3 regions of the Cellulomonas palmilytica genome follow, and region 2 is predicted to be linked to each of the others. Evidence: riboswitches for the same ligand, from Rfam matches in the RefSeq annotation. Region 2 holds a riboswitch; each other region holds the start of a gene.

What was found. A riboswitch is a leader RNA that binds a small molecule or an ion and turns the genes downstream of it on or off. The one in region 2 is predicted to bind thiamine pyrophosphate.
Region 1: linked by a shared signal. The riboswitch ahead of F1D97_RS02490 (thiamine ABC transporter substrate-binding protein) and the one ahead of thiM (hydroxyethylthiazole kinase) in region 2 are both predicted to bind thiamine pyrophosphate.
Region 3: linked by a shared signal. The riboswitch ahead of F1D97_RS00740 (ABC transporter substrate-binding protein) and the one ahead of thiM (hydroxyethylthiazole kinase) in region 2 are both predicted to bind thiamine pyrophosphate.

The regions. Positions count from the first base shown of each region.
Region 1 covers NZ_CP062221.1:489,490-492,757, forward strand. Annotated here, with positions in the region: gene F1D97_RS02485 (ABC transporter permease) at 1-127, opposite strand, end outside; gene F1D97_RS02490 (thiamine ABC transporter substrate-binding protein) at 129-1,283, opposite strand; TPP riboswitch at 1,363-1,477, opposite strand; gene F1D97_RS17400 (DUF11 domain-containing protein) at 1,533-3,268, opposite strand, start outside.
Region 2 covers NZ_CP062221.1:2,291,518-2,294,785, forward strand. Annotated here, with positions in the region: gene F1D97_RS10430 (ExeM/NucH family extracellular endonuclease) at 1-1,417, shown strand, start outside; TPP riboswitch at 1,541-1,636, shown strand; gene thiM (hydroxyethylthiazole kinase) at 1,630-2,550, shown strand; gene F1D97_RS10440 (thiamine phosphate synthase) at 2,547-3,268, shown strand, end outside.
Region 3 covers NZ_CP062221.1:140,966-144,233, forward strand. Annotated here, with positions in the region: gene F1D97_RS00730 (ABC transporter ATP-binding protein) at 1-229, opposite strand, end outside; gene F1D97_RS00735 (ABC transporter permease) at 222-989, opposite strand; gene F1D97_RS00740 (ABC transporter substrate-binding protein) at 986-2,017, opposite strand; TPP riboswitch at 2,309-2,403, opposite strand; gene F1D97_RS00745 (FAD-binding protein) at 2,523-3,268, opposite strand, start outside.

The sequences.
Region 1 (3,268 bases), 1.8 Mb from region 2:
GCGCCGCGACCGTCCACGCCGCCCCACGACCGAGGCCCGCGCCCCGGACGCGCGCACCGGTCGACGGGCGTGCGGGCCCGTCCGGTGCGTCGCGCACGGGGCGCGGGAGTGCGGTCGTCGCGGTCATGTCAGCCGATCACGGTCTGCGACCACGTCGAGAGCCAGACGTCACGCTTGGAGGCGATCTCGGCCGGTGCGACCTCGAACGGGTGCTCGGCGAGCGGCGCCCACAGCGTCCACCCGGCGGGCAGCACGACCTCGGACGCGACGGGGTACATGTACATCGAGCCGGGGATGTCGACCTGCACCTCGTAGGACAGCAGGTAGTCGAGCAGCGCCCGCGCGCCCGCGGGGTTCCGGGCGCCCGTGAGGACGCCCGCGTACTCGACCTGGCGGAAGCACGTGTCGAGCAGCGCGGACGTCGTCGGCTCGTCGGCGCCGTCCGGCACGGTCGCGGGCGGCGACGACGCGTAGGACAGCACGATGGGGCGCGGCCCGTTGCCGCCACCACCGGAGAAGTCGGTGAAGTACGCGTCGGACCAGCCGTCGGCGACCTTGAGGCCGTTGTCGACGAGCTCGTCCCAGTACTGCGGCCACGCGTCGCCCTTGGCGCCGACCGTGGCGAGCAGGAACGCGAACCCGGGCGAGGACGTCACGGCGTTGGGCACGACGAGCAGGTCCTTGTACGCGGGCTTCGTGAGGTCGTCGAGCGTCGTCGGCGGCTCCACGTCGTGCTTCGCGAACCACGCGTCGTCCACGTTGAGGCACACGTCGCCGAAGTCCACCGCGGTGAGCGCACCGTCGGTGTCGCCCTCGACGGCGAAGCCGAGCGCGTCGGCGGCCGCGTCGCCCTGCGACCGGTACGGCTCGACGACCCCCTCGGTGAGGGCACGCGACGCGAACGCGTTGTCGATGCCGAACACCAGGTCGCCGAGCGGCGCGTCCTTGGTGAGCACGAGCTGGTTCACCAGGGCCCCGGCGTCGCCGGGCTGGACGACCTCGACCTCGACGCCGGTCTCCTCGGTGAACTTCTCGAGCAGGCCGTCGGACAGCGCGAACGAGTCGTGCGTGACGAGCGTGACGGTGCCGCCCAGCTCGGGCGACGCGGTGGCCCCGGCGGTCCCGGAGCTCCCGGGAGGCGTCGGGGCGCCCGCCTGCGGGTCGTCGTCCGTGAGCGAGCAGCCCGCGAGGACGAGGGCGGGGACCAGCAGACCGCCGAGCAGCGCGGCCGTGCGGCGGGTGGGTCGGGATGCGCGCGTGCGGCGCACCGTCGGACCGGTCATGGGGTGGTGCCTCCTGGCGTCGTCTGCGAGGAGGGGTCCACCGGCCCGTCGCACCGAGCACCCCGGCACGACGGGGCGGAGGTGAGAAGTCCCGACTCCCTACGCCGGTATCACCCGGATCAGGTTCGAGGGTCTGCGGTTGTCCCGCACTCTCAGCGCCCTGGTGCCAACCCGGCGCTCCCCTGTCGTTCAGGGGTCGATGCTACCCGCGCCCGCGGGGTCGACCTGCGGGCGCGGGTGGCACGTGCGTCACTCCCGGAAGGCGGGACGCCCCTCGCGGCGGCGTGCTACGACGACCGCGCCGGCACCGCCGACGCCCAGGCCGAGCGCCAGCAGCGCGAGCAGCGCCACCTCGACACCGGTCACGGCGAGCGGCGCACGGTCGACCGGCTCGGCCTGGTCGACGGGCGCGGCGGGCGCGGCGGGGTCGGCGGGATCGACGGGGTCGACGGGGTCGGCGGGGTCGGCGGGGTCGGCGGGCGCCTCGACGTGGAGCGTGTGCCGGTCGGTGGCCGACGCCGCCCTGCCGTCGAGGCCGGGCGTCGAGGACGACACGGTCGCGGTGACGACGACGTCGCCGGTCAGCCACGAGGCAGCGGACACCCGCAGGTCGAGCCGGGCGACCTCGCCGGGGGCCAGCGGGGCGTCGAGCGCGCACACGACCGTGGACGTGCCGGAGCACTCCCAGTCCGCCGTCGACGCGGCGGCGACGTCCGCGACGTCCACTGCGGACGTCAGCCCCGCGGGCAGCGTGGCCGTCACGACGACGTCGCGCGCGTCCGACGGGCCGCGGTTCGCGACCTGCACGCGGTACACGCCCGTGCCGCCGGCGACCGGCGCGGTCAGGACGGCCGTCGCGAGGCTCAGCTCGGCGTGCGCGGTGACGGTCGTCGTGACCTCGTCGTCGTCCTGGTCGCCCTGCCAGCGCGACCCGACGACCGCCGTGGTGACGACGTCGCCCGTGACGCCGGACGCGACGGCCACGTCGAACGTGAACGACGAGGCCGCGCTCGCACCGACGCCGAGGACGCCGTCGAGCGCGCACACGACGCTCGTCGTGCCCGAGCACGTCCAGTCGTCGTCCGACGAGACGCCACCGGCGTAGCTCAGGCCCGCGGGCAGGTCGGCGGTCACGACGACGCCGTGCGCGGCCGACGGGCCGTCGTCGCGGACCGAGACGCCGAACGTCCCGGTCCCGCCCGCGACGAGCGCGTCGACGACCGTCGTGGTGATGCCGAGCGACTCGGCGTGCGTGACGGCCGTGCTCGTCGCGTCCTCGTCGTCGTGCGCGTCGTCGCCCTGGCCGGTGGCCGGCGTGACCTCCGCGGTCACGACGAGCGGGCCGTCCGCCGGGAGCAGCGTCGCGTCGACGAGGCCCGTGACGTCGACGCCCACCGACGCACCGACCGCGAGGTCCCACGGGCGCTCGCAGGTCAGCGTCCGGCCGGACACCGCGCAGACCACGCCCGTCTCCAGCAGCGTCGTCACGGACAGGCCCTCGGGCAGCGTCACGGTGACGACGACCGGGTCGGCCGCCGAACCGTGCGAGACCGACGGGCCGTGGTTGGTCACCACGGCCGACCACGTCGCCGAGGCGCCCGCGGCCGCGGAGCTCCCCGTGCCGCGGTACTCGCCCCGGCCGCCGTCGTACGAGTCACCGCCCGCGGGGTCCGTCACGTGCGTGACCGCCACGACCGTGGTGTGCGCGGCGGCCGACCCGCTCGCGGACCCGGCGGCCGAGGTCGGTGTCGCGTGGTAGCGCAGCACCACGGAGGCTCCCGCGTCGAGCCGTACGCCGGCGGGCAGCACGTCCGACCAGGTGAGCGTGCTCGTGCCCGTCGGGTCGTCCAGCGCGACCGCGCCCGCGGCGCCGACCTGGACGGTCGAGCTCCCGTCGACGTACTGCCATCCCGTCGGGAGGGTCGCGGTCAGCTCGACCGACGCGGCCGGCCCGCTGCCCGCGTTGGTCAGGACCACCGCGTACG
Region 2 (3,268 bases):
CAGCCGCATCACGTCCGTGACGATCGACGGCGAGCCGCTCGATCCCGAGGCGGACTACCGCGTCGGCACGTTCTCGTTCCTCGCGACGGGCGGCGACAACTTCCGGGTGTTCACGCAGGGCACCGACACGCGCGACTCGGGTCTCGTCGACCGCGACGCGTGGATCGCGTTCCTCGAGTCGCACCCCGACCTGTCGCCCGACTTCGCGCGGCACGCGGTCGCCGTGTCCGGCCTGCCGTCGACGGTCGCGGCCGGGGACTCGGTCGACCTCGGGGTGTCCCGCCTCGACCTCACGAGCCTGGGCTCGCCGCAGAACACGAGCCTCGACGTCCGCCTCGACGGGGAGTCGATCGGTGAGGTCGCCGTCACCGGCGGTGCGGCCACGGTCGCGGTGCAGATCCCGGTCGGGACCTCGGCGGGTGCGCACGAGCTCACGCTCGTCGCGGCGCCGAGCGGCACGACGGTGCACGTCCCGCTGACCGTCGAGGCGGCCACGCCGACGACGACGGTGCTCACGATGACCGGCGACCCGGTCGCGGGCGCGACGCAGACGCTGCACGCAGCGGTCTCGCCCGAGGCCGCCGTCGGCACCGTCACGTTCGTGGACGGCACGACCTGGCTCGGGACCGTGGCGGTCCGGGGCGGCGTCGCGACGCTCGACGTGCAGCTCGGGGCGGGCTCGCACGACCTGCGCGCCGTGTTCACCCCGACCGACGACCGGCACGACGCCTCGACGGGGACCCTGTCGGTGACGATCGTGACCACGTCGTCGTCGACCACGGTGCTCGAGGTCACGCCGCACAAGGTCGCCTTCGGCGGCCACGTCACGGCGAAGGTCACCGTGAAGGCGGACGGGGCCGTGCCCACGGGCGTCGTCCAGATCCGCGAAGGTCAGGAGGTGCTCGGGGCCGGGACGCTCGTGCCCGAGGGACCGGGCAGCGCGACGTCCGGCAAGGGCAGGCCGAAGCCGGCCACCGCGACGGCGACCGTCGTGCTCCCGCGCACGCTCGCGGTCGGCAAGCACTCGCTCACCGCCGTCTACGGGGGCGCGCCCGGAGTCGAGGCGTCGACCTCGAAGCCGGTCACCCTCACCGTCACCCAGGCGCGACCGACGATCACCCTGACGACCCCGAGCTGGACGGTGACCAAGGGCAGCACACCGGTCGTCACCGTCACGGTCGCGGGCGCGCCGGGTGCTCCGGCGCCGGGCGGCACGGTGGCGCTCGAGGTGGGCCGGACGACCTACCTGGGGACGTTGAGCGGTGGCACGGCGACGTTCACGCTCGCCAAGGTGACGAAGACCGTCAAGGTCACGGCGACGTACGCCGGCGACAGCGGCTACTCGAAGGCCTCCGCGAGCGAGCGGCTCGTGGTCGACCCGAAGGGCGGGCACCCGCACCCGAAGCCCAAGCCGTGATGCGCTGACCGCACCACCCGAGGGCGCCCGGCCGGACCACCTCCGGCCGGGCGCCCTCGTCGTGCGCCGTCCCACTGGGCGGTCGCGGGGCGGACGAACAGGACACGGCACCGCTAGCCTGGCCGCACTGACACGGGGTGCCCTGCGCGCAGGGCTGAGATCACACCCGCCGAACCTGATCTAGTTCGTACTAGCGAAGGGATGTCGTCTCCATGACGTCTGCCGTTCCGTCCTGCCCTCCTGCCGGCCGCTCCGCCGCCGGCCCCGACGAGGTCGGCGCCCGTCGCCCGAGCCGCAACGGCATCGCGGCCGACGCCGCGCAGGCGCTCGCGGCCCTGCGCTCGCGCACGCCGCTCGTGCAGTGCCTCACGAACGAGGTGACGACGAACCTCGTCGCCAACACGCTGCTGGCGGCGGGCGCGTCGCCCGCGATGACGGCGGTCCCGGGGGAGGCCGAGCAGCTCGCGGGCGTCGCGGGCGCGGTGCTCGCGAACCTCGGCACGCCCGGCCCGGACCTGCGCGCGTGCCTCGAGCCGGCGGTGACAGCGGCGCGCCGGGCGGGGGTGCCGTGGGTGCTCGACCCGGTCGCGGTCGGTGTGCTGTCGGTCCGCACGCAGCTCGCCGAGCAGCTCCTCGCCGCGCGGCCGACGGTCGTGCGCGGCAACGCGAGCGAGGTCCGCGCGCTCGCGGGCCTCGCGTCGTCGGGCCGTGGTGTGGACGCGCGCGACACGGTCGACGACGCGTACGGCGCGGCGGTGCGCCTCGCGCGTGCGACCGGCGGCGTGGTCGCGGTGTCGGGTGCGGTCGACCTCGTCGTCGCGGGGGACACCGTGGTGCGGGTCTCGGCGGGGGACCCGCTGCTGACCGCCATCACGGGTGCCGGGTGCGCACTCGGCGGGCTGGCGGCGGCATTCGCCGCGGTCGCCGACCCGCTGACCGCGGCCGTGGGCGCGTCGCTCGTGCTCGGCGTCGCGGCCGAGCGTGCCGCGCTCGCCGCGCGGGGACCGGCCTCGTTCCAGGTCGCGCTGCTCGACGAGCTCTACGGGCTGCGGCCCGAGCACGTCGTCGGGCTGGGCGACCGGCTGACGGTGGAGCCCGTGCCCGCCGACGAGCGTGTCGGGGCCCCCGCGTGAGCCGCGTGGCGGGCGTGCCGGGAGCCACGAGCGTGACCGGGACGGTGCGGCGCCCCGCGTTCCCCGGCGGGCCGTACCTGGTGCTCGACGCCGACGTGTGCGCGGCGGCGGGGCGCGCCCCGGCGGACGTCGCGGCCGACGCGGTGCGGGCGGGCGTCGGGGTCGTGCAGGTGCGCGCGACGCGCACGGGCGTGCGTGACCTCGTCGCGCTCACGGTCGCCGTGGCGGACGCGGTCCGCATCGCCGGGCCCGCCCGCCTCGTGGTCGACGACCGCGTGGACGTGGTGCTCGCGGCGCGGGCCCGCGGCGCCGTCGTCGACGGTGTGCACGTGGGCCAGCGGGACCTCGAGGCCGCCGACGCGCGCGCCCTGCTCGGGCCGGACGCGGTCGTCGGGGTCTCGGCGGCTCGGCCGCAGGACGTGCGCGCGGTCCCGGCCGACCTCATCGACTACATCGGCGCCGGCCCGGTGCGCCTCACGCCCACCAAACCGGAGGCCGCCGTCGCACTCGGCCTCGACGGGCTCGCCGCGGCGGTGGCGTGCACCGACCTGCCGGTCGTGGCCATCGGCGGGCTCGACGTGCACGACGTCGACGCGGTGCGCGCTGCGGGGGCGCGAGGGCTCGCGGTGGTCTCCGCGGTCTGCTCCGCCCCCGACCCGTCCGCCGCGGCCGCGGCGCTCGTCGCGGCGTGGAACGCGAGCCCGGTGGTCGTGTCGGC
Region 3 (3,268 bases), 1.7 Mb from region 2:
GCGCGGGCGTGCCGGTCACGTCGAGCCCGCCGACGAGCACGCGGCCCCGGTCGGGTCGCAGCAGTCCCGCGACGACCGACAGCAGCGTGCTCTTGCCGCACCCGCTGGGCCCGACGACGCACACGAGCTCGCCCGGTCGCACGCGCAGGTCGACGCCGCCGAGCACCGGCAGCGGACCGCGCGCGCCGGGGCGCGCGACGTGCACGTCGCGGACCTCGAGCTCACGCACGGGCCACCGCCCGCGGGTGCGCCCACGGCACGGTCACGCGCTCGAGCAGCCACGTCAGCCCGTACAGGGTCACGCTGACGAGCGCGCACAGTGCGACGGCCGCGAGCACCAGGTCGGTGCGGAACGCCGCGCGCTGCATGTTCATGTACGTGCCGAGGCCCCGCACGGCGCCGACGTACTCGGCGAACACCGCCCCGACCACCGCGTACGTGACCGCGATGCGGAGCGCCGTGAAGAACCGCGGCAGCGCCCCGGGCAGGCGGACCCAGCGCAGCTGCTGCCACCGCGAGGCGCCCATGCTCGTGAGCAGCGCGGTCGCGCCCGGGCCGGCCGCGCGCAGGCCCTCGACCAGCCCGACGACGAGCGGGAAGAACGTCACGAGCGTCACGACGAGCACCTTGGGCAGCAGCCCGAACCCGAACCACAGCACCACCAGCGGCGCGAGCGCGACCACGGGGATCGTCTGCGACGCGACGAGCACGGGAACGATCCCGCGCCCGACCGCGGGCACCAGGTCGACCAGCAGCGCGAGCGCCCACGCGACCAGGACCGACACCCCGAAGCCCGCGGCGGTCACCCCGAGCGTCGCCGTGGTGTGCTCTGCCAGGACGTCGCGGTGCGCCCACGCCTGCTCGGCCACCCGACCGGGCGTCGGCAGGAGCCGCGGGTTCGCGACGCTGAGCGCCGCGACCTGCCACACCGCCCCGAGCACCGTCAGCACGAGCAGCACCGGCAGCGCCCGCGCGGCGCCGCGGGTCACGGCTCCCCCAGCAGGCTCGTCGTGAACGTGGTCGACCAGTCCGGACGCTCGGCGAGCGGCTCGCCGTCCGGCCCCGCGAGGATGCCCGCGTCGAACAGGAAGTCCCCGTAGCCGGAGACCTGGTCGAGCGTCATGGTGCCGACCGAGCCGTCGTCGGCGCGCAGCCAGTCGGCGGACAGCATCCGCTGGCTCTGCGTCACCAGGTCTGGGTCGGCGAACGCGTCCGGGTTCTGCTCGACGAGCAGCGCCGCGGCCTCGTCGGGATGCTCCGCCGCCCACGCGTACCCGCGCTGCAGAGCCCCGACGAACGCGCGCGCCGCCTCGGGCTCGTCGGCGACCCACTGCCGCGAGGCGTCCACCACCACGGCGTACGCGTCCGGGAAGCCGTGGTCCGTGTACTCCAGGTAGCGCATGGGCGTGCCCGCGCGCTCCGCCTCGATGCCCTCCCACGCGACGTACGGGATGGTGAAGTCCGCCTCGCCCGCGTACAACGCCTCGTACGCCGACGAGCCGAGCACGACGGTCGTGAACTCCCCCGTCCCGCCGTCCGCGCGGATCACCTCCTGCAGGAGCGGGACCTCGCCGGGCGTGCCGAAGCCCGCGTACGTCAGGCCGTCCAGGTCGCGCGGGCTGGTGATGCGCTCGTCGTCGGCCCGCACGCCGATCGCGGTCGCCCAGTGCTGCAGGACCGCGAGCACCGCGACGACGTCCGCGCCGGCGGCCTGCGCGATGAGCGACGAGTCGTGCGTGCTGATCCCCGCCTCGGCGGCGCCCGCGTCGACGAGCTGGTCGGGGGCGGTGTCGCTGTACGGCAGCACCTGCACGTCCAGCCCCGCCTCGGCGAACATGCCGCGGGCGATCGCCACGTACAGCCCGGTGTGGTTGGTGTTGGGCGTCCAGTCGAGCGCGAACCGCACCCGCGTGAGCCCGTCGTCGTCGCCGCGCGACGGGCCGGCGCACCCGCCGACGACGAGCGCGAGGGCGACGAGCAGCGCGCAGCCGCGCGCCCGGAAGGTGGTGCGAGACATCGGGACCTCTGTTCAGCAGCAGGAGTGGGAGCACGCCCGTGGCGCAGGTGGCCTCGCGCACGGCGAAGCACCCGCGCACGGCGCGCAGGAGAACCACCCGCGGGATGCGGGTGCGGATGCCGGGGCCGGTCGGTAGTCCGCCGGTCGGTGGTTCGCCCGTCGGCGGTTCGCCGGTCGGTGAGCGGAGCGCGGGACGCGAACGTCCGCGCGGGAGAGCCGGCGGGGTTACGCGCGCGGGTGGGCGTGCTCGCGGGGTGCCCGGTGGGGGCGGGGCGTGCGGTGCGGACGCATGCGGGTCATGCGCGACATCCCTTCGCTAGTGCTACCTAGATCAGGTTCGACGGGTGTGATCTCAGCCGCTCGATGCGGCACCCCGTGTCACGGAACGTGCTCACCGTAGTCCGGTTCGCCCCCGTCGACGACGTCCCTGTCCACCCCTCGGATGTGCGCTCAGCCGACGCTCAGCCGACCGTCTGCCGGCCGTCAGCCGGCCGTCAGCCGGCCGTCAGCCGACATTGCCGTGGTCGCGGAAGTCGCGCCAGACGTTCTCGAAGAAGTCGTCGTCCTGCGGCAGGGGGCGCCGCGGCCGCCAGCGGAACACCGGCTCGCCGGCGGGGTCGTCGCTCGCGCGTCCGACGACCGCGTGCCACCCGTCGAGGGTCCGGGCGTGCGCGTCGGGCGTCGCGGGCGGGCGCCAGGCGGACTCCTGCACCTCGTCGTCGAGCGCGCCCTCGTCGAGGCGGAAGCGGAACACCTCGGGCAGGTCGAGCTCGTCGTCGGACCGGGGGCCGTACCCGACGCGCGGCAGCTCGCCCGCCGGGTCGGAGTACAGGACGGACCCGCGCGAGCGTCCCCCGTGCGCGACGTAGTCCGCCATCGCGGACAGGTACACGTACGCGGCGGTGAGGGTGTCGCGGACGAGGAACACGCGGTTGACGGAGCGGCGCGACGACGGGTCGGCGCTCACGGTCCGCTCGTACTCGGTGAGCCAGGCGTGCACCTGGTCGAGCGCCTCGTGGATGGACTTCTCCGAGCGGACGGGCCCGGCCTTGGCGCTCATGAGCTCCTGCACACGGCGCAGCAGGTCGCCGGTGTCCTCGTCCCACCCTGCGGCGGCCCGCCCGGCCGCGGCGGCGACGAGCCCGGTCGCGGCCGCCTGGACCGGCGCGGCAGCCGCGGCGAACCGGTCGAGCGCGACGGGCGCGTCCCTGCGCCGCGCGGCGATCAGCTGCGCGGCGCGGGTCGCCCCGA